DNA from 3 places in the Streptomyces sp. M92 genome. Region 3 is predicted to be linked to each of the others. Evidence: riboswitches for the same ligand, from Rfam matches in the RefSeq annotation. Region 3 holds a riboswitch; each other region holds the start of a gene.
The links. Region 3 has a riboswitch for cyclic di-AMP ahead of M6G08_RS12240 (C40 family peptidase). Riboswitches for the same ligand answer to the same signal wherever they lie in the genome.
Positions count from the first base shown of each region.

Region 1: another riboswitch for cyclic di-AMP. It lies ahead of M6G08_RS21150 (M23 family metallopeptidase); the one in region 3 lies ahead of M6G08_RS12240 (C40 family peptidase).
Region 2: another riboswitch for cyclic di-AMP. It lies ahead of M6G08_RS33955 (LysM peptidoglycan-binding domain-containing protein); the one in region 3 lies ahead of M6G08_RS12240 (C40 family peptidase).

Region 1 covers NZ_CP101137.1:4,723,052-4,729,912, reverse strand. Annotated here, with positions in the region: gene M6G08_RS21170 (MBL fold metallo-hydrolase) at 1-756, opposite strand, end outside; gene M6G08_RS21165 (carboxymuconolactone decarboxylase family protein) at 935-1,522, shown strand; gene M6G08_RS21160 (TetR/AcrR family transcriptional regulator) at 1,575-2,252, shown strand; gene M6G08_RS21155 (SGNH/GDSL hydrolase family protein) at 2,385-3,170, opposite strand; gene M6G08_RS21150 (M23 family metallopeptidase) at 3,406-4,347, opposite strand; cyclic di-AMP (ydaO/yuaA leader) riboswitch at 4,350-4,509, opposite strand; gene M6G08_RS21145 (tyrosine-protein phosphatase) at 4,932-5,729, shown strand; gene M6G08_RS21140 (DUF6126 family protein) at 5,739-5,861, opposite strand; gene M6G08_RS21135 (helix-turn-helix domain-containing protein) at 5,858-6,493, opposite strand; gene M6G08_RS21130 (aspartate aminotransferase family protein) at 6,582-6,861, opposite strand, start outside.
Region 2 covers NZ_CP101137.1:7,360,301-7,367,161, forward strand. Annotated here, with positions in the region: gene M6G08_RS33935 (Ppx/GppA phosphatase family protein) at 1-50, opposite strand, end outside; gene M6G08_RS33940 (DUF501 domain-containing protein) at 47-604, opposite strand; gene M6G08_RS33945 (FtsB family cell division protein) at 670-1,152, opposite strand; gene eno (phosphopyruvate hydratase) at 1,252-2,532, opposite strand; gene M6G08_RS33955 (LysM peptidoglycan-binding domain-containing protein) at 2,826-3,548, opposite strand; cyclic di-AMP (ydaO/yuaA leader) riboswitch at 3,552-3,718, opposite strand; gene M6G08_RS33960 (transglycosylase family protein) at 3,902-4,975, opposite strand; gene M6G08_RS33965 (cytochrome P450 family protein) at 5,123-6,418, opposite strand; gene M6G08_RS33970 (nucleoside triphosphate pyrophosphohydrolase) at 6,415-6,861, opposite strand, start outside.
Region 3 covers NZ_CP101137.1:2,663,507-2,670,367, forward strand. Annotated here, with positions in the region: gene M6G08_RS12230 (hypothetical protein) at 1-3, shown strand, start outside; gene M6G08_RS12235 (tellurite resistance/C4-dicarboxylate transporter family protein) at 1-1,012, opposite strand, end outside; gene M6G08_RS12240 (C40 family peptidase) at 1,040-2,230, opposite strand; cyclic di-AMP (ydaO/yuaA leader) riboswitch at 2,238-2,417, opposite strand; gene pcrA (DNA helicase PcrA) at 2,648-5,143, shown strand; gene M6G08_RS12250 (M23 family metallopeptidase) at 5,221-6,846, opposite strand.

The DNA.
Region 1 (6,861 bases), 2.1 Mb from region 3:
GTCCCCGCTGTGGAAGACGCGGTGCTCCGCACCGGCCACGACCCAGGACGCCCAGAGGGTGTGCTGGGTGTTGCGCAGGCCGCGTCCGCAGAAGTGGCGGGCCGGGGTGGCGGTGAGCGTGAGGCCGCCGACGCGGGTCGACTCGTGCCAGTCCAGTTCGCGCAGCCGGCCGACGGGGACGCCCCAGTGTTCGAGGTGGGCACCGACGCCGAGCGGCACCGCGAAGAGGGTGTCGGTGCCGGCCAGCGCCTTGATCGTGGGCAGGTCCAGGTGGTCGTAGTGGTCGTGGGAGATGACGACGACGTCGACCGGGCCGAGGGCGGTGAGGGGCACCGGGACCGGGTGCAGCCGTTTCGGCCCGGCGAACGGGACCGGGGAGCAGCGCTCGCCCCAGACGGGGTCGAAGAGGACCCGCTGGCCGTCGATCTCGGCGAGCACGCTGGAGTGGCCCATCCAGGTCAGGCGCAGTCCGGTGGCGGGCGGCCGGGCGAGGTCGGCGAGTGTGGTGGCGTGCACGGGGACGGTGCCGCGCGGCGCGCGGCCGAGCCGTGACTCCTTGTCGAAGTAGATCTTGGCGAACTCACGGGCCGACCCGGAGGGCCGGGTCCGGGCGGTGCCCCCGGGGTTCTGGAAGACGCCGTCGCGGAAGTTCGGCGAGCGGCGGATGCGCGCCATGCGCGCGCCGGTGGGCTCCGCGCCGAAGGCCGCGGGCAGCGGCAGGCGGAGCCCCTGGTTCGGGGAGCGGAAACCGGCCACGGTACCTCCAGGTGAAGTGGATCGGGCTCTCCATTGTCGTCTCGTGCGACTCTCGCCCGACGTCACTCGAACGACCGATGTCACATCCGTGTTCCCTGCGTCCGTCGTACCGGTGTGGGCGCCCCGCAGGAGCGCCCGGAAGCGCACGGCACGACCGACGGACAGGAAGGTGGCCCCCATGGCCCGCGTATCGCTCACCCCGCCCCGCACGATCTTCTTCCGCGTGATGGAGTGGTACTCCCGGCGGACGTACGGCAAGGTCCTGGACCCCGGCAAGGCGCTCGCCCACAATCCGCGGGTGCTCTGGGGCGACCTGCGCTTCGAGCAGTCCGTCGCCAAGTGGAAGAGGCTGGACTCCGACCTGAAGGCGCTCGCCGTGATGGCCTCGGCCGCCTCGATCGGCTGCTCGTGGTGCATGGACTTCGGATACTGGGAGAACGCCGAGCGCGGCATGGACCGGCGCAAGCTCCACGACGTGCCGGTGTGGCGGGACAGTGACGTCTACACGCCGCTGGAGCGGGACGTCATGGAGTACGCCGAGGCGATGACGGCGACGCCGCCGACGGTCGGCGACGAACTCGCCGCCCGGCTGCGCACGGCGCTGGGCGAGCCGGCGTTCGTGGAGCTGACCGCCATGGTCGCCGTCGAGAACCTGCGCTCCCGTATCAACGCGGCGCTCGATCTGACCAGCCAGGGATTCAGGGACTCGTGCGAGGTGCCCGGCGCGAGGCCCACGGACGCGGCCGCCCCGGCGACGGCGGACTGAGCCTCCCGGCGGCTTTCGCCGCAGGTCCGGGCACCTGTATAGGGTGACGGGCGTGGGGAGAGTCCGGTTGAGTGTGGCGCAGCGGCGCGAGGAGCTGCTGTGTGCGGCCGTGGAGCAGATATCGGCGCGGGGCGTGGCGGCGTTGCGGATCGCCGACGTGGCCGCCGCGCTCGGGGTCAGCAACGCGCTGGTGCTCTACCACTTCTCCACGAAGGAGAAGCTCGTCGCCGCCGCGTTCACGCACGCCGCCCAGGACGATCTCGCGCGCCTGCACAAGCTGCTCGGACGGCGCACGTCGGCGCTGCGCCGGCTGCGGGCGGCCGTGCGGTGGTACGCCCCGACCGGGCAGGCCAAGGGCTGGCGGCTGTGGATCGAGGGCTGGGCGGCGGCGCTGCGCGAACCCGCGTTGCGGGAGGTCACCCGGGACCTGGACCGGCAGTGGAAGGCGGCGCTCTCGGGGGTCATCGCCGAGGGCGTGGCCGCCGGGGAGTTCCGGTGCGCGGATCCCGACGGCGCCGCCCTGCGCCTGACCGCCTTCCTCGACGGACTGGCCGTGCAGCTGACGTCGTACGCGGGAGCGGTGCCCCGGGCCCGGGCCCGCGAGTGGACGGACGAGGCGCTCGCGCGGGAGCTGGGCCTGGCCCGGGAGACGGTGACGGCGTCGGGAGGCCGAGGCCGTTCCGGCGGATCGGGCCGCGGGGACGCGGCGGCTCCCCGTCAGCGCCGGTGAGGCGGAGCCGGAGCGTCCGTGCCGCATGGCCGGGAGTGGCGTCTGCCGGGCCCCACGTCCTCGGTACGGCCGCCGCACAGACCCCGGGTTCCGGCCCCGCCCGTGAAGTCTCGCCGTTTTCCGGCGGGTGCGTCAGGCCACCGACGCGATCCGCATCTTGATGTCGTCCGCCGACAGCGTCCCCTTGGCGCTCACGTGGTCGCCCGAGGACTCGCCGCGCAGCCGGCGTCCGATCCACGGCACCAGGTACTCGCGGGCCCAGTGCACGTCGTCCCTCCGGACGTCCAGGGTGCCGCGGGGCGGCAGCGGCGGCCAGGGCTGGTCCGGGTCGGCGGGGACGGGCAGGCCGAGGACCTGGCCGGCGCGCAGCGCCACCCGCGTGTGGCCCTCCGGCGACAGGTGCAGCCGGTCGGCGTCCCACGCCCTGCGGTCCTGGACCGTGCGCAGCGACCACAGGTCGAGCACGGGGCAGCCGTAGCGGTCGGCGACGGCACGGACGTGTCCGTTGTACGTGGCGATCTTGCCGCGCAGGTGCTTGAGGACGGGCACCCCGCGGGTGTCGAATCCGGTCGTCACCAGGACGGTGCCCGCGACGGCGGTCAGCGCGGCCACCGCCCGCTCGAACCGCTCGGCCACCTCGTCGGGGTCGGTGCCGGGCCGGATGATGTCGTTGCCGCCGGCGCAGAACGAGACCAGGTCCGGCGCGAGTTCGACGGCCCGCGGCACCTGCTCGGCCACGATCTGGTCGAGCAGCCTGCCGCGTACGGCGAGGTTCGTGTACGTGAAGTCGCCCTCGGGGCGCCGGTCCGCGAGCAGTACGGCGAACCGGTCGGCCCAGCCGACGAACGCCCCGTCGGGGCCGGGGTCGCCGACGCCCTCGGTGAAGCTGTCCCCCACCGCCACGTACGACCCGATCACTGTTCTGCTGTCACTCTTCGAATCGTCTGCCACATCGGCCCATCATTCACCTCGGAATGTGACCTACGCGACCGTAGGAAAGGGTTGACGGCCGGTGAGAAACACCACGCCTAAAGTGTTCACCAATTCAGGAATACGTCGGCGGACGGACGGGCCGGAGTGCGGACAGGCCGAAGGCCGGACCCGGGGATCCGGGTCCGGCCTTCGGTGGCGCGGGGCCGCGCCGGAACGGCTGTCAGAGAGAGACGCCGTGCGAGCGCAGGTACGCGATCGGGTCCACGTCCGAGCCGTAGTCCGGGGTGGTGCGGATCTCGAAGTGCAGGTGCGGGCCGGTCACGTTGCCGGTGGCGCCCGACAGGCCGATCTGCTGACCCGCCGTCACGGACTGACCGGCCGAGACGGAGAGGGAGGACAGGTGGGCGTACTGGGCGTAGTGGCCGTCGGCGAGCTGGATGACGACCTGGTTGCCGTAGGCGCCGCCCCAGCCGGCGGAGACGACGGTGCCCGCGCCGACGGCCTTGAGGGAGGTGCCGGTCGGCACGACGAAGTCGGTGCCGGTGTGGTAGCCGCTGGACCACATGCTGCCCGACTGGTGGTACGGGGTGCCGATGGTGCCGCTCGGGACCGGCGAGGTGAAGCCGCTGGTGGTGCCGGCGGACTGGGTGCTCGTGCCGGAGGAGCCGGAGTCCGAGGAGGCCTTCCCGGCGTCCGAGGACTTCTCGGCCTCGGCCGACTCGGTCTTCTCGGCGGACGGCTTCTGCTCGGTCTGGGCGGGCTTCTCGGCAGCGGGCCGCTCGGCCTTGGCGGCCTGTCCGCCGAGCGTGAGCTCCAGGCCCGGGTGGATCAGCGACGGGTCGGACCCGACGGCCTCGCGGTTGTCCGCGTAGAGCTTCTTCCAGCCGCCGTCGACGTCCTGCTCGTCGGCGATCTTCGAGAGGTAGTCACCGCTCTTCACGGTGTACGTGCGCGAGTCGGAGTTCTTCTCGGCGGCGGCCTTCTTCGCCGACGTCGGAACGGACTGCACGGCCTGCTCGGAGACGGACTGAGCGGGGGCGGCCTGGGCGCCGGCGGCACCCATCAGCGGGAGCGCCAGCGCGGCGCCGCCGGTTCCGGCGACGGCGATGGCACGGGTCAGGCGCATGGCCTTGGTACGGCGGTGCTTACCCTTCGCGGGCATGGCGAATTCCTCTCCGGCGCCTGCGAGGTGAGCTGTCGGGTTCGGGCTGGAGATGCCCGGCCGCGCCGAGACGCGGCTTTACCCCAAGCCGTTCCGGGAACCGGAACAGGCGGTGTTACCTGTGGGTCCCCCGCTCCTGCCGTGTACGGGTGGTGGATGAATGCGGGCTCCGGTCGGCGGCAGGATTAGGCGTCCGTCCGGATCGGTGGTGAACGTAAGGGACCAAGACGCACAGGGACAAGCGAGGGGTTCCGTCGACGGGTGTTCCGGTTGATCCATTACCGGGAGCGGCCGTCACACTCCGTCGATTCCCGAGGAGCCGTTTCCCGTGAACGGCCCTGGAAACCAGCTGGATTACGTGAACATGACGGGCAACGCACCGTCACGGATATGACGCTGCTCACGCGTGTCTCCCTCAGCCCCTTTTATTCCGGACCGAGTTGGGATTAAGGCTCTATTTCGGGCAGAAGGCCCAGACGTGGCCCAGTCGGTTCACTTCGCCCCTGCGTCTCCGCACCGTGCCGTATCGTCGAGTGGCACCCGTCGGCGAGTGGCGCAGGCGGGGCGGAGTGGGAGGAGCCCCCGTGACGCAGCAGGTGCCGTCGACCGAACCCGAGCTGGCCGGGGTGCGCAACTTCCGCGACGTGGGCGGGCTGCCGACCGTGGACGGACGGAGGGTGCGGCAGGGGGTGCTGTTCCGCAGCGGCCACCTCGCGCACGCCACCGGGGAGGACGCCGCGTTCCTGTCCTCGCTGGGTCTGCACACGATCTTCGACTTCCGCAACGCCGCCGACCAGAAGCTCGACGGCCCGGACGTCGAGCTTCCGGGCGTGCGCAATGTGAACCTGCCGCTGAGCGACCCGGCCGACGGCGCCGAGTTCTGGAAAATGGTCCGCGACGGCGACCTCGACCAGCTGCGCGAGATCCTCGCGGACGGCAAGGGCGCCCAGCGAATGATCGACTCGTACCGCATGATCATCAAGGAGCGCACGGCGGAGCACTCCCGGGTGCTGCACGCGCTCGCCGAGGACAGCGTCCCCGCCCTGATGCACTGCGCGGCCGGCAAGGACCGCGCGGGCCTGTCGATCGCGGTCACGCTGCTCGCCCTCGGCGTCGAGCGCGACGCCGTCGCCGAGGACTACCTGAAGTCGAACGCCACGCACCGCCGCTACAAGGTGCGCCGCAGCAGCACCGCCGCCTCCGCCTACTCCCCCGAGGTCATGGAGCTGCTCAGCCCCCTCTTCGACGCCCGCGCCGAGTACCTGGCGGCGGCCTTCGAGACCGTCGAGCAGACCTGGGGCGGCGTCGACGCCTACCTGGAGAAGGGCCTGCGGATCACTCCGCAGACCCGGGAGCGGCTGCGCGAGCGGATGCTGGACTGAGGCGGCCACTCACCCGCTGTTGGCACCCACCTCGAAGAGCAGGTAGATGAAGGCCGCCAGCACGTGCCCCACGACGAGGTAGATGAAGAGCCGCACCCAGACCGCGCGCGGCCACTTTTCCTGCATGTTCATGATGTCTCTCCAGGGAAGGGGTGGCCCGGCGTGGTGGCCGGTCCCAGGCACAGCGCCGCCGTCGGGCTCTGGAGCAGCGTGTGGACGAAGAGGAGGTCGACCCCGTCGGCGTCCCGGGCGGCGATGCGGTGCGGGGTCAGCGAGTCGAAGTGCGCGCTGTCGCCCGGGCCGAGCCGGTGCACCGCGTCCCCGAGCCGGAGTCGCAGCCGGCCCCGCAGGACGTGGATCCACTCCTCGCCCGGGTGCACCCGCACGATGTCGCCCTGGGAGCCGTGCGGCACGTGCACGCGCAGGGCCTGCATGCCGCGGCCGGCCCCACCGGCCTGCCAGTACGTCCAGCCGCCGGCGAAGGTCGGTTCCATGGCGTCGGCCCGCACGACCGCCTCCCGGTCCGCGGCCGTCTCGCCGAGCAGCTCCGAGACGGTCGTACCGTAGACACGGGCGAGGGACAGGAGCATCGGCAGCGAGGGCTGGCGCTGCCCGGTCTCCAGCCGGGAGAGGTGCGCGGGCGACAGCCCGGCGGCACGGGCCGCGGCCTCCAGGGTGAGGGCGGCCCGGCGCCGCAGGGCCCGCAGCTGCGGCGCCACGACGGACACCGCATCGGCCGGGGGACCGGACTCGTGGGAGGTCATGCCTCCCATTCAGCCCGAACATTGCCCGGCAGGCAATTTTCTTGCCTGTGAGGCAAAGAGCCTCGGGCGGCGCTTCCGCCGCGGCCCCCTAACGGTTGGCGACCGCCTGCTTGACCAGCGTCTTGCCGAAGTCCCACATCAGGCCGCCGCCGTTGTGCGCGTCCTCCATCACCTCGGTGAAGGCGTCCACGAACCGGTCCGCGTCCGCCATGTCGATGATCAGGGGCGGGATCAGTTTGATCACCTCCAGATGGTCGCCGGACACCTGGGTCAGGATGTGGTGGCGCTGGAGCAACGGCACCACGACCATCTGCGCGAAGAGCCCCTTCCGGGCCGCCTGGAGCATCGTCCAGCGGCTGCGCAGCTTC
Region 2 (6,861 bases), 4.7 Mb from region 3:
AGCAGGCGGATGGAGTTCGTGCCGCAGTCGATGGCGGCGACCCGGGTCACTTGGCGTCCTCCCCGTCCGTCCCGTCCGTCCCGTCCGTCCCGGAAACCGTCACGCACGGTCCCTTGCGCCACCACTCGGGCAGCATCGCGATCGCCTCGTCGCCCAGCGGGTTGACGCCGGGACCGGCCGCCAGCGAGTGGGCGACCAGGACGTGCAGGCACTTCACGCGGTCCGGCATGCCGCCCGCGCTCGGGAAGCCGGTCAGCTCCTCGATCTCGTCGCGGCGCCGGATGTAGTCCTGGTGCGCGGCCCGGTAGGCGGCGGCCAGCTCCGGGTCGGCGGCCAGGCGCTCGGTCATCTCCTTCATCACGCCGTTCGCCTCCAGCGTGCCGATCGCGGAGGCCGCCTTCGGGCACGTCAGGTAGTACAGCGTGGGGAAGGGCGTGCCGTCGGGCAGCCGCGGCGCCGTCTCCACGACGTCCGGCTGGCCGCAGGGGCAGCGGTGGGCGATGGCGCGCAGGCCGCGCGGGGGGCGTCCGAGCTGCTGCTCGAACGCCTCGACGTCCGCGTCGGTGGGCTCGGTGCGCTCGGTGGTCGGCGGGGGAGTCTGCATGACTGTCTTCTGCTGGTCTTCCTGTTGAGTCACGGCCGGTGCGGTCGTTGCGCTGCCCGCACGGCTCACCGCCGGTCGGCGGCGGCGTCGGCCTTGTCGATGCCGTCCCACACGTTCCGGTACCAGGGACGGTCGGCGGCACCCGCCTCGGCGCGGGCCTGCCGGGCCGCGTCCGGGTCGACGACGATGAACCCCGTCTCCCCCGGCATCACGTAGTGCAGCCGCAGCCGGACCTGCTGCTCGGCGTAGGCGTCGTCCTGCCAGCGGGCCTTGAGGTCGCGCAGCTCCTCGACCCGCTCCCGGGTCTCCTGCTGCTGCCGCCGGAGGTCGGCGATCTCGGCGCGCTGGGCGACGTACTGCCGTATCGGGTAGGCGAGGGCGACGACGAGCGAGCAGAGCACCATCGCCAGCAGCGCGGCCCGGCCGGTCAGGCGGGAGCGGCGGGCCTGGCGCTTGGTCTGCGAGCGGTAGACCCGGGCCGCGGTCTGTTCCCCGATGATCCGGATCCTGGTCGCGGTGGAGAAACGGTCCCGGTCCTTCACCGCCATGTCTGTCCCCGCCTTCAGTCCACACGTGCGTACGTCCCCGCACACGGTACGGGACCGAGTACGGGGACGTACGTACGACGCTGCCTACAAGGGCGGTGCTCAGCCCTTGAAGCGGGGGAACGCGCTGCGGCCGGCGTACACCGCGGCGTCGTCGAGGATCTCCTCGATGCGCAGCAGCTGGTTGTACTTGGCGACGCGCTCGGAGCGGGCCGGGGCGCCGGTCTTGATCTGGCCGCAGTTGGTGGCGACGGCCAGGTCGGCGATGGTGACGTCCTCGGTCTCGCCGGAGCGGTGGGACATCATGCACTTGAAGCCGTTGCGCTGGGCCAGCTCCACGGCGTCCAGGGTCTCGGTCAGCGAACCGATCTGGTTGACCTTGACGAGGAGGGCGTTGGCGGCGTTCTCGTCGATGCCGCGGGCAAGGCGCTCCGGGTTGGTGACGAACAGGTCGTCGCCGACGAGCTGGACCTTGTCACCGAGCTTGTCGGTGATGGTCTTCCAGCCCTCCCAGTCGTCCTCGAACAGCGGGTCCTCGATGGAGACCAGCGGGTACGCGTCGACCAGCTCGGCGTAGTACTCGGTCATCTCGGCGGCGGAGCGCGTCTTGCCCTCGAAGGTGTAGGCGCCGTCCTTGTAGAACTCGGAGGCGGCCACGTCGAGCGCCAGGGCGATCTGCTCGCCGGGGGTGTAGCCGGCCTCCTTGATCGCCTCGAGGATGAGGTCGAGGGCCTCGCGGTTGGAGCCGAGGTTCGGGGCGAAGCCGCCCTCGTCGCCGAGGCCGGTGGCCAGGCCCTTGCTCTTCAGGACCTTCTTCAGGGTGTGGTAGACCTCGGCGCCCCAGCGCAGGGCCTCGGAGAAGGACTCCGCGCCGATCGGGGCGATCATGAACTCCTGGATGTCCACGTTGGAGTCGGCGTGCGAGCCGCCGTTCAGGATGTTCATCATCGGCACCGGCAGCAGGTGCGCGTTGGGGCCGCCCAGGTAGCGGAAGAGCGGCAGGTCGGACGCCTCGGAGGCGGCGTGGGCGACGGCGAGGGAGACGCCGAGGATGGCGTTGGCGCCCAGCGAGCCCTTGTTGTCGGTGGCGTCCAGGTCGAACATGGCCTGGTCGATCAGGCGCTGCTCGGTGGCGTCGTAGCCGACCAGCTCCGGGCCGATCTGCTCGATCACGGCGAGGACGGCCTTCTCGACGCCCTTGCCCAGGTAACGGCCGGCATCGCCGTCACGGAGTTCGATGGCCTCGAAGGCGCCGGTGGAGGCGCCGGAGGGAACGGCGGCACGACCCGTGCTGCCGTCGTCGAGGCCGACCTCGACCTCGACCGTGGGGTTGCCTCGGGAGTCCAGGATTTCCCGGGCTACGACGACGTCGATGGACGGCACGAGCATCTCCTTCTTCAATGTGACGCTTCGGTGTGACGCGCGGGTCCGAGGACCGCGGCGGCTCTGCGGGACCGAGCCTAACCGGCTCCGGGCGATCGGCCAGCCGATCGCCCACCCGCTGGACAGAACCGAGAGTAAATTGTTTCCGAACGGAACAAAGACGTTTCCGAAAATCCGTTCGGGATCACGGGTGATTCCGGGGCTGGATCCAGGGCTGGATCCAGGGCGCGAAAAACCCGCCCCGGTGCGTACGGGGGAACACGCACCGGGGCGGGAGTCACGGGGGCCGCCGCTTACTTCAGGTGCAGCTGCTGGCCCGGGTAGATCAGGTCGGCGTCGTCGACGATGTCGCCGTTCAGCTCGAACAGCTTCGCCCAGCCGCCCTTCACGTCGTGCTCCTCGGCGATCGAGCTGAGGGTGTCGCCCTTGACGACCTCGTACTCGCCGTCGCCCTTCTCGACCTTCTTGCCGGTCGGGGTGGTGACGGTCTTCTTCTCGGCGGGCTTGTCGGCCTTCGGCTCGGCGGCCGGACGCTCGTCGGAGCGGGAGGCCTTCTGCTCGGTGGAGCGCTCGGCGGTGGAGGCGCTGTCCTGGCTCTGCGAGGAGCCGCTGTCCTGGCTCTCGGAGCCGCCGCCGGTGTACGCGGCGTTCGACAGGCCGGTGCCGCAGACCGGCCAGGCACCCTTGCCCTGACCCGCGAGCACCTTCTCGGCGATCTCGATCTGCTGCGCCTTGGTCGCCTGGTCCGCGGTCGCGGCGTACTGCGTGCCGCCGTAGCCGGCCCAGGTGGAGGCGGAGAACTGCAGACCGCCGTAGTAACCGTTGCCGGTGTTGATGGACCAGTTGCCGCCGGACTCGCACTGCGCGACGGCGTCCCACTCGGACGCGGTGGCGGCGGAGGCGTTGCCGGCCGCCATCAGCGGGGCGGCGACGGCGGCACCGGTGACACCGGCGACGGCGACGATACGGGTGGCCTTGGACGGACGGCGGTGCTTGCCCTTGCCGGAAAACAGCATGGTTGATCCCCTCACCGACGCCTGCGAGGTGAGCTGTCGGGTTCGGGCCGGTTGAGTTGCCCGGCCGGGTCCCTCGCGGAACTCGGCTCCACCCCTAGCCGCTCCGGCTCAACTGCCCGGTGCGGCACTTACCTTGGTTCCCCCGCTCCTGCCTGCGGCGCTCGAAGCGACGACTGTTCCCGTGCGGCCGCTGGCAGGATTCGGCGTTGCGGCAGCCGGGGCCCGCGATGGCGAGCGGTCATGACCGTAGACACGCGCTCCGCGGATTTTCAAAGACGATCACGGCTTCTGAGACCTATCTCTCACGAGATCCAAAACGGACATAAAGTCTCTAACCGTGACGTGAACTCCCCCTACTTTTCGCCCGATTCGCCCGTGACCGTGAGCTTCTGACCGGGCAGGATGTGGTCCGGGTCGGAGCCGACGACGTCCTTGTTGCCGGCGTAGAGCGAACGCCACCCGCCGTCGAGGTCAAGGGAGTCGGCGATGCCCCAGAGACTGTCTCCGGAACGGACCGTGTAGGCGCCGTCCACGGCCTCCCGCGCCTCACCCTCACCGCGCGAGGCGTGCCGGCCCGAAGAGGCGTCCGCACGGCCGTCCGTACGGCCGCTCGCCGCACTCTCGTCGGCACTGTCGCCGCGGTGCCGCCCCGCACCGGACTCGCCACCGTCGGCGGCCGTCGACGCACCGTCACTCTGCCCCACCTTGTCCGTTCCATCGGCCTTGGTGGTTCCTGTGGACGGGCCGCCGGATTCCCGCGGGTCGGCACCCGCCGAGGAATCGGATTCGACGGAAGTGCCCGGCTTGGGCGTTTCGTCCTCACTGGTCGACGAGGGGTCAGAAGTCGGCGCGGGGGACGACGAAGGAGACGCCCCGGCGGCCGGTTCGGACGTCTCGCCCGAACCGGTCGAGCCGGACGGGTTCGTGGAACCGGACGGGTCGGCCGTGCCGGACGGGTCACTCGCCTCCGGGGCGGTGGGCGTCGGCGAGGGATCCGCGGTCCCCGACGAACCGTCACCGGCCGAACCGGTGCCGCCGTCCAGGACCCCCGAATCGTTGCCCAGTCCCGCGAGCAGACCACAGGTCGGCCAGGAGGCGATGCCCTGGTCCGCGTGTATGTTCTCGGCGACTCTGATCTGCTGCGAGCGGCTGGCCTGGTCGGCGCTGCGCGCGTACTCCAGGCCGCCGTACCGCTCCCAGGCCTCCTGGGAGATCTGGAGGCCGCCGTAGTACCCGTTGCCGCTGTTCTGGCTCCAGGCGCCGCCGGTCTCGCACTCGGCGACCCGGTCCCAGTTCGCGCCGTCGGCCGCGTGGGCGCCGGTGGCGCCGAGGAGGGGGATCGCGATGGCGGAGCCGGTCACTCCGGCGGCGACGACCAGGGCGGGAGCCTGGCGGGGGCGACGGTGACGACCGTTCCCGGAGAGCATGCGACGACCTTTCACGAGACAGCGGGGACCGCGCGGCGGTAACGCTCAGGCCACGCTGATCCGTGAACGTATAGGCAGATGATCGCTTGTCACAAGTTCATGCCGCGCAGATCACGTGAAGATCACAAAGTTGAGCGCGTGTCACTTTTACTTCGGGGGCGCACCATGACCCGCCGATGCCGCGACGGGTGTGAAGGACACGGGCAGGGTGCGCAGGCCTCGCATGATGAGACCGCCGCGCCAGCGCAGTTCACCGGGCTCCGCGGCGAGCCGGAGGTCCGGGAGGCGGGTGAGGAGCGTGGCGAGCGCGGTCTGTCCCTCCAGCCGGGCGAGCGGGGCCCCGAGGCAGTAGTGGATGCCGTGTCCGTACCCCAGGTGCTGGCTGTCCCGGCGGGCGAGGTCGAGGGTGTCCGGGTCCGTGAAGCGCTCCGGGTCCCGGTCGGCGGCGGCCAGGACGACGAGGACGGGGTCGCCGGGCGCGATGTCCTGCCCGCCGAGGGTGAGCGGCCGGGTGGCGAAGCGCCAGGTGGCCATCTCCACCGGGCCGTCGTAGCGCAGGAGTTCCTCGACGCCGGTCTCCAGCAGGCCCCGCTCGCCGGCGGCGAGGGACGCCTGCAGGCGGTCCCGCTGCTCGGGGTGGGTGAGCAGGGCGTACGTACCGTTGCCGATCAGGTTGACGGTGGTCTCGAAGCCGGCGAAGAGAAGGATGAAGGCCATCGCCGCGGCCTCGTTCTCGGTGAGGTGCTCGCCGTGGTCGGAGGCGCGGATGAGGCCGGAGATCAGGTCCTCGCCGGGGCCGGGCTCGGGCGGCAGCGCGGCCCGCTTGCGGTGGATGAGGTCGGCCAGATAGCCCCGCATCTTCTTCACCGACCGCGCGACCCCGCCCCGGGGGCCTCCCCCGTGACGGATCATCATGCCCGCCCAGTCCCGGAAGTCGTCCTGGTCCTCGCGGGGGACGCCGAGCAGGTCGCAGATGGCGTAGATGGGCAGCGGGAAGGCGAACTCGTGGATCAGGTCGGCGCTCCCGGTCCGCGCGAACCGGTCGATGAGGTCGTCCGCCAGCTCCTGCACCCGCGGCGCGAACTCCGCGACCCGGCGGGGTGTGAACGCCTTGCTGACCAGCCGGCGCAGCCGGGTGTGGTCCGGCGGGTCGATGTTCAGCAGGTGGGTCATCAGCTCGGCCTTCCGCTCCCCCGGAATGCCGGTCTTGCCCTTGGCGTGCGCGGGCTCGTCGTGGTGGGCCGGGTTCTTGGACAGCCGCGGGTCGGCGAGCGCCTGCCTGGCGTCCGCGTACCGGGTGACCAGCCAGGCCTCCACTCCGCTGGGCAGCCGGGTGCGGTGCACCGGGGCGTGCTCGCGCAGCCAGGCGTAGGCGGGGTAGGGGTCGGCGGCGAACTCCCAGGTGAACAGCTCGGGGGCCGGGGCGGGCGCGGGGCCGGTCATGCCTCCACCTCCCTGATCGCGTCCCGGTAGGCGCGGGCGGCCGCTCTCAGGGCCGCCTCGGGGTCCGTGCCCTCGGACTCGGCGCGGGCGGCGAGGGCGAGCAGTTCGTAGCCGATGCCCTCGCCGGAGGGCAGGGGGACCGGGAGGCCCGCGGTGCGGACCCGGGAGGCGAGCTTGGCGGCGAGGGCCAGGCCGGGCTGGCCGAGGGGGACGCCGTCGGTGACCGAGGCGCGCTGCTTCTCGTCCGCCTTGGTGCGCAGCCAGTGCTCCCTGACCTCCTCGGGGGTGGTCGCCGTGGCGTCGCCGAAGACGTGCGGGTGGCGGTGGACGAGTTTGTCGACGATGGTCGCGGCCACGTCGTCGACGGAGAACGGCGCGTCGAGGTCCTCCTCGGCGATGCGGGCGTGGAAGACGACCTGGAGGAGCACGTCGCCCAGTTCCTC
Region 3 (6,861 bases):
TGACAGCCGCCGGGCCCGCGCCGGCCGACCGCAGCCCGGCCCGGCCCTGGAGGAGTGCCCCCGCCGCGACCGCCAGCCACGCGGCGACCGCGACCCACAGCAGCGCCTGACCCGGGGCGTCCAGCCACGGCACGTCGACGGCGGCGGCGACGGACAGCGTCGCCGCCGCCGTCATGCCGAGCGGGAAGACGGTCGACCAGCGGCGCACGTCGTAGCGGAGCCGCGGCCACGCGATCTCGGCGGCGAGCAGGACGGCGTACCAGGCCAGGTCGAGGACGAGCAGGAAGACGGTCACGTCGTGCAGTACGGCCTGGTCGTCCGCGTTCCACAGGTACATGCCCGTCCCGGCGGCGGCGAGCAGCTTGGCGCCGGCGAGGGCCGAGATGGCGAGCGCGCCGCCCGCCACCCAGTGGTCCCCCGAGCCTCGGGCCACCTGCCGGAGATCGAAGCGGAACAGCGCGATCAGGTAGAGCACGATGCCCAGCCAGAACGGCACCAGGGACGCGTGCGCCAGCCACGGCGTGGTCGTCGCCGCCGCGAGCGTGGCACCGAGCACGGCGAGCCCCTCCGTGGCGACGCAGCCCAGGAACACCGCGCCGGGCATCCGGCGCCCCCAGTGCCGCACGACGAGGAACAGCAGTCCCGGCCACAGCAGTGCCGCCAGCGCCAGCAGCACCGCAGCCATGGGCGTCCAGCCGAGCAGTGAGATACGGGTGCCGAGCACGGTCGTCGCGGCCACGGCGGTGAGCGCGCCCGGTGTCCCCGCCCGCGTCAACCACTGCGCACGCTCGACCAGCAGCAGGTAGACGAAGTTCGCCGCCAGGGTCAACCAGGCGGTGCCGGCCAGGACCAGGGCGAGCCGGGACAGGATCTCGTGGCCGGTGAGGTGCAGGCCGACCGACAGGATGCCGGTCGCCATCACCGCGGCACCGGCCGCCGGCGGACGCTGCGCCCACCAGGCGCGCAGAGGGTGGAGGGCGGCAGGGGAGGTGGGAGCGGCGCCGGATGACATGCAGCCGATGCTAGAGAGCGCGGCGGGTCAGGCCGGGCGCACCACGCTGTGGATCGACCCCTCGCCGTCGTAGTAGATCGACTCCTCGCGCACGTAAGCGCCCGGCTTCGGGGCGTGGATCATCATGCCGTTGCCGATGTAGAGGCCCACGTGGCTGAGGTCGTCGTAGAAGAACACCAGGTCACCGGGTTGCGCCTGGGAGACGGGGACGGTCGTGCCGGCGTCCACCTGGTCGTAGGTGGTGCGCGGCAGGGTCACGCCCGCGGCCTTCCAGGCGGCCTGGGTCAGTCCCGAGCAGTCGTAGGAACCGGGGCCGGTGGCGCCCCAGACGTACGGCTTGCCGATCTGGGCGCGGGCGAAGGCGAGTGCCTTCTCCGCCTTGGTGCCGTGGGAGGCGTCCGGTGCGGAGGGCTCGGTCGCGCCGGTGCCCGAGGAGGTGCCGCCGGAACCACCGGACCCGCTCTCCTGCCGGTCCGCCTGCTCCCGTTCCCGCTGCTGCCGCTCCCGCTCCTCCGCCTGCTGCTTCGCGAGCTCGGCGGCCTTGCGGGCGGCCTCCTCCTGCTTCTTCTTCTCGATCGCCGCGAGCCGGACCTTCTCCTCGGCGGTCAGCTCCGACAGCAGTTCACGGGCGTTGGCGAGCTTCTTCTGGACGGTGGCCTTGGCCGTCTTCAGGTCGTTCTGCGAATCGGTGAGCGTCTGGAGGCTCTCGGTGGCCTCCCGGCGCTTCTTCATCGTCTCGGACTGCTGCGTGACGTAGTCGTCGACCGCGTCCTTCTGGCGGCCGGTGAGCCGGCTCATCAGCTGGTTCTGGTCGAAGTAGTCCTGCGGCGAGTCCGCGAGCAGGAAGGTCGCGGTCTGCGGGACCGCGGCGCCCGTGCGGTACTGGGCGGAGGCGAAGGACCCCAGCTCCTCGCGCGCCTCGTTGAGCTTCTGGGTGCGCTGGGCGACGTCGTTCAGGAGGTTGTTGACGCGCTTGCGCTGCTTGGCGGTCTTCTCCTTGGCCGCGTTGTACTTCTCGGTCGCCGACCCCGCCTGCCGGTAGAGGTCGTCGACCTTCTTCTCGACCTCTTCGAGGCTCGGTCTGTCCTCGTCCGACGGCGTGGCGTCGGCCGTCTGGGACAGCAGGGCCACGGAGGTGAGGGCGGCCGTGGCGAGGGCGGGGGTCCGTATGCCTGCGACGCGCGTACCCGTGGGGCGCGGCCTGCGGTGCGACGCCAAGGAGGCGACTCCTTCCAAAGATCCGCCTACCGGGTTAGCTGTCGGGTTCGGGCGGAGTGGATCCGGAAGGGTTGCCCTACGGCGTGCGCCCCGACGAGGGGGCGTGTGCCGATTCACCCCGAGGTTCTCGGTTGGGTCCCCGGCTCCGGGCGCCGTGCGGGCACGCCGGACTCGGCGGAGGCCGCGCGGCCCGGCGAGGTTCGCCGGAGGGGGCGTGCGGCCTGCCCGCACCGTAGCCAACTCGTGTGGCGGCTGTGAAGGTTGGTGGGTGATATGCCCGATACATTTTCGTGACCTTCGGTGAGAGGGTCACGCATGGTGTGCCGTTCGGTCGCGGCGCGTGTCCGGTGCGGGGATCGCGGCCATTCTCCGGGGCGGGGACCGGTTGTCGGTGGGGCGCCCTAGACTCGGAGAGCGATGAGCAGCCTCTTTGACGACAGCTTCCTGGCGAGCCTCCAGACCCCCCGCGGTCACGAGGAAGAACCTCCGCCGCCGCCCGAGGACGATCACGGACCGGAGCCGGTCCCGCACGATCTGTTCGGCGGGAAGTTCGACGTGCCTCCGGACCGGGACCAGTACTACCGGGACGGCGCCCCCCGCCCCGCCCTGGACCCGGCCGCGCTCCTGGAGGGGCTGAACGAGAACCAGCGCGCCGCCGTCGTCCACTCCGGCTCCCCGCTGCTCATCGTGGCCGGTGCCGGCTCCGGCAAGACGCGCGTGCTCACCCACCGCATCGCCCACCTGCTCGCCGAGCGCGGCGTCCACCCCGGCCAGATCCTCGCGATCACCTTCACCAACAAGGCCGCGGGTGAGATGAAGGAGCGTGTCGAGCAGCTCGTCGGCCCGCGGGCGAACGCGATGTGGGTGATGACCTTCCACAGCGCCTGTGTCCGCATCCTGCGCCGCGAGTCGAAGCGGCTCGGCTTCACGTCGTCCTTCTCGATCTACGACGCCGCCGACTCCAAGCGCCTGATGGCCCTGGTCTGCCGCGACCTCGACCTGGACCCCAAGCGCTTCCCGCCCAAGTCCTTCAGCGCCAAGATCAGCAACCTGAAGAACGAGCTGATCGACGAGGAGGATTTCGCCGCCCAGGCGGCCGACGGTTTCGAGAAGACGCTCGCCCAGGCCTACGCCATGTACCAGTCGCGGCTGCGCGAGGCCAACGCCCTCGACTTCGACGACCTGATCATGACGACGGTCAACCTGCTGCGCGCCTTCCCGGACGTCGCCGAGCACTACCGCCGCCGCTTCCGGCACGTCCTGGTCGACGAGTACCAGGACACCAACCACGCCCAGTACGCCCTGGTGCGCGAGCTGGTCGGCACCCCCGCCGAACACCCCGTCGACGTGCCGCCCGAGGCCGAGGTCCCGCCCGCCGAGCTGTGCGTGGTGGGCGACGCCGACCAGTCGATCTATGCCTTCCGCGGCGCCACCATCCGCAACATCCTCCAGTTCGAGGAGGACTACCCGGACGCGACCACGATCCTCCTGGAGCAGAACTACCGCTCTACCCAGACCATCCTCAGCGCCGCCAACGCGGTCATCGAGCGCAATGAGTCCCGACGCCCGAAGAACCTGTGGACCAACCAGGGCGCCGGCTCGCGGATCACCGGGTACGTCGCCGACACCGAGCACGACGAGGCCCAGTTCGTCGCCGACGAGATAGACCGCCTCACGGACGCGGGTGAGGCCAAGGCCGGAGACGTCGCCGTCTTCTACCGCACCAACGCGCAGTCCCGCGTCTTCGAAGAGGTCTTCATCCGCGTCGGCCTGCCCTACAAGGTCGTCGGCGGTGTCCGCTTCTACGAGCGCAAGGAGGTCCGGGATGTCCTGGCCTACCTGCGGGTGCTGGCCAACCCCGAGGACTCGGTGCCGCTGCGCCGCATCCTCAACGTTCCCAAGCGCGGCATCGGCGACCGCGCCGAGGCGATGATCGACGCCCTCGCCCAGCGCGAGAAGATCAGCTTCGCGCAGGCACTCAGGCGCGTCGACGAGGCGTACGGCATGGCCGCGCGCTCCGCCAACGCCGTCAAGCGGTTCAACACCCTCATGGAGGACCTCCTCACCGTCGTCGAGTCCGGCGCCGGACCGGCGACCGTGCTGGAGGCGATCCTCGAGCGCACCGGCTACCTCGCCGAGCTGCAGGCCTCCACCGACCCGCAGGACGAGACCCGCATCGAGAACCTCCAGGAACTCGCGGCCGTCGCTCTGGAGTTCGAGCAGGAGCAGGGTGAGGGTGAGGGCGAGGAGACCGGGACCCTGGCGGACTTCCTGGAGAAGGTCGCCCTCGTCGCCGACTCCGACCAGATCCCCGACGAGGAGGACGGCGACGGCGTCGTCACCCTCATGACCCTGCACACCGCGAAGGGCCTGGAGTTCCCGGTCGTCTTCCTCACCGGCATGGAGGACGGCGTCTTCCCGCACATGCGCGCCCTCGGCCAGACCAAGGAGCTGGAGGAGGAGCGCCGCCTGGCGTACGTCGGCATCACCCGTGCCCGTGAGCGGCTGTACCTGACCCGGTCCACACTGCGCAGCGCCTGGGGCCAGCCGTCGTACAACCCGCCCTCGCGCTTCCTGGAGGAGATTCCCACGCCCCACCTGGAGTGGAAGCGGACCGGGGCGAACGGGCCCGCGCCCGCCGCGCCGGTCTCCGCGGTGGCCGCCTCGCTGTCGTCGTCCCGCTCCCGCTCCTCGGCGTCGGGCGCCTCCGGCTTCGCCACCCGCCGGTCCGCCGCGGCCGACCAGCCGGCGGTGTCGCTGGCCGTGGGCGACCGGGTCACGCACGACCAGTTCGGGCTGGGCACGGTGGTCGGGATCAAGGGCACGGGGAGCAACGCCGAGGCGACGATCGACTTCGGGGACACCAAGCCGAAGCGGCTGCTGCTGCGGTACGCGCCGGTGGAGAAGCTCTGAGGTGTCGCGTCCGGGTCAGGGGGGCCGGGCCGTAGGGCTCGGACCCCGCTCGGCGGGGCTGCTGAGACGTTACTCCGCTACGTCGGGTTGAGGCCGTGGCTGCGCAGCCAGGAGAGCGGGTCGATGGCCGAACCGCCCGAGGGGCGCACCTCGAAGTGCAGGTGCGGGCCGGTCGAGTTGCCCGAGTTTCCGGAGAACGCGATGGCGTCGCCGGCCTTCACCGTCGTACCGGAGGGCACCTGGTAGCTGGAGAGGTGGCAGTACCAGGTCTCCGTGCCGTCCTTCGCGGTCACGATCATCATGTTGCCGTACGCGGAGTTGTACTGCGTGCGGACGGTGCCGTCGGTCGCGGCCATCACCGTCGTGCCGTACGCCACGGGGAAGTCGATGCCGCTGTGCACGGACATCCAGTTGATGCCGGCCTGGCCGTAGTACGCGCTGAGACCGTGTTGTGCGACGGGGAGTGCGAACTTCGGGCGCAGCCGCTCCTTGCGGGCCGCCTCCTCCGCCGCCCGCCTCTTCTCGGCGGCCTGCTGGGCCTTGAGGTCGATGCGTTCCTGGGTACGGCTGGCCCGGTCGGCGAAGTCGTCGGCTCCGGCGGCGAGACTGGTGAGCTGGGTGTCCAGTTTGTTGTTGGCGGCCGACGGCTTGACCGGGGCCGCCTTGTCCTCACCCGCGTCCGAGTCCGCCGCGGACGCCGCGGCCTCCGTGCCGTCGTCGCCGCTCAGACCGCCGACGGAGGCTGCCGCGATGCCCGCGACGCTCACCACGCAGGCCGACGGTACGGCGATGGTCATCAGCGCCGAGCGCTTGGCGGGCTGGCGGCGGCGGGAACGGGCGCCGCTGCGGGAGCCGGCGCGTGGCGCCGGGATGTGGGCGGCCGGGGCCACGACCTCCTCCTGCTCCTCCAGGAGGGCGGTCACGGTGGGGAGTTCGCCGGTGGCGGCCAACTCGTCGTCGCGTGCGCCGGGGTCCGAGCCGGGCGTGCCGGTTGAGCCGGATTCCTGGGAGACCGGTGCGGCGGCGGGAGTGGCGTTCTCCGGTGCCTCGGGCGTTTCCGGGGCGGTGCCGGCCGGGTTCCACTGCGTGGCGTCGTAGGCGCCGGTGTCGAACGTGTCGGCGTTGAAGGTGCCGGCGTTGAAGTTGCCGGTTGTGAACGAGCCGGTCTCGAAGGTCTGTGTGCCCCAGTCCCACTGCTGGGTCCGGTCGGCGGGGTTGCCGGTCTGGTCCGGCTGGTCCCAACCGCCCGTGTCCCACTGTCCGGTGGCCTCGGCGCCCGCAGCCTGCGGCTGTACGGGAGCGGGCTGCTGGTACTCGGCCGCCCAGGCGGTCGTGTCGTAGGCGCCGGTGTCGTAGGCGGCGTGGCGCTGGTCCGTGTAGGCGTCGTAGCCGGGCGTCTGCCCGCTGCCGGTGGACCACTGGGTGGCGTCGTACGAACCGGTGGTGTCGTAGGTGCCGGTGCCGGTGCCGGTGCCGGTGCCGGTGCCGGTGCCCTGGTCGGGGAGGCTGCCGAAGAGGGGATCCGCGTCGAAGGCCGCCGTGGTGGTCGCGCCGGTGGAAAAACCGGTGGTGCCGTAGCCGCCGTACGTGGTGAGGTCGCCGTACTGGGCCTCCCCTGTGCCGTACGACGCGTACTGCGCCGGATCGGCGTCGGAAGCCGAGGCCGGGGTGGTCATGGTCCCCGACGGGTGACGGTCGTTCACCAACTTCTCTTTCGC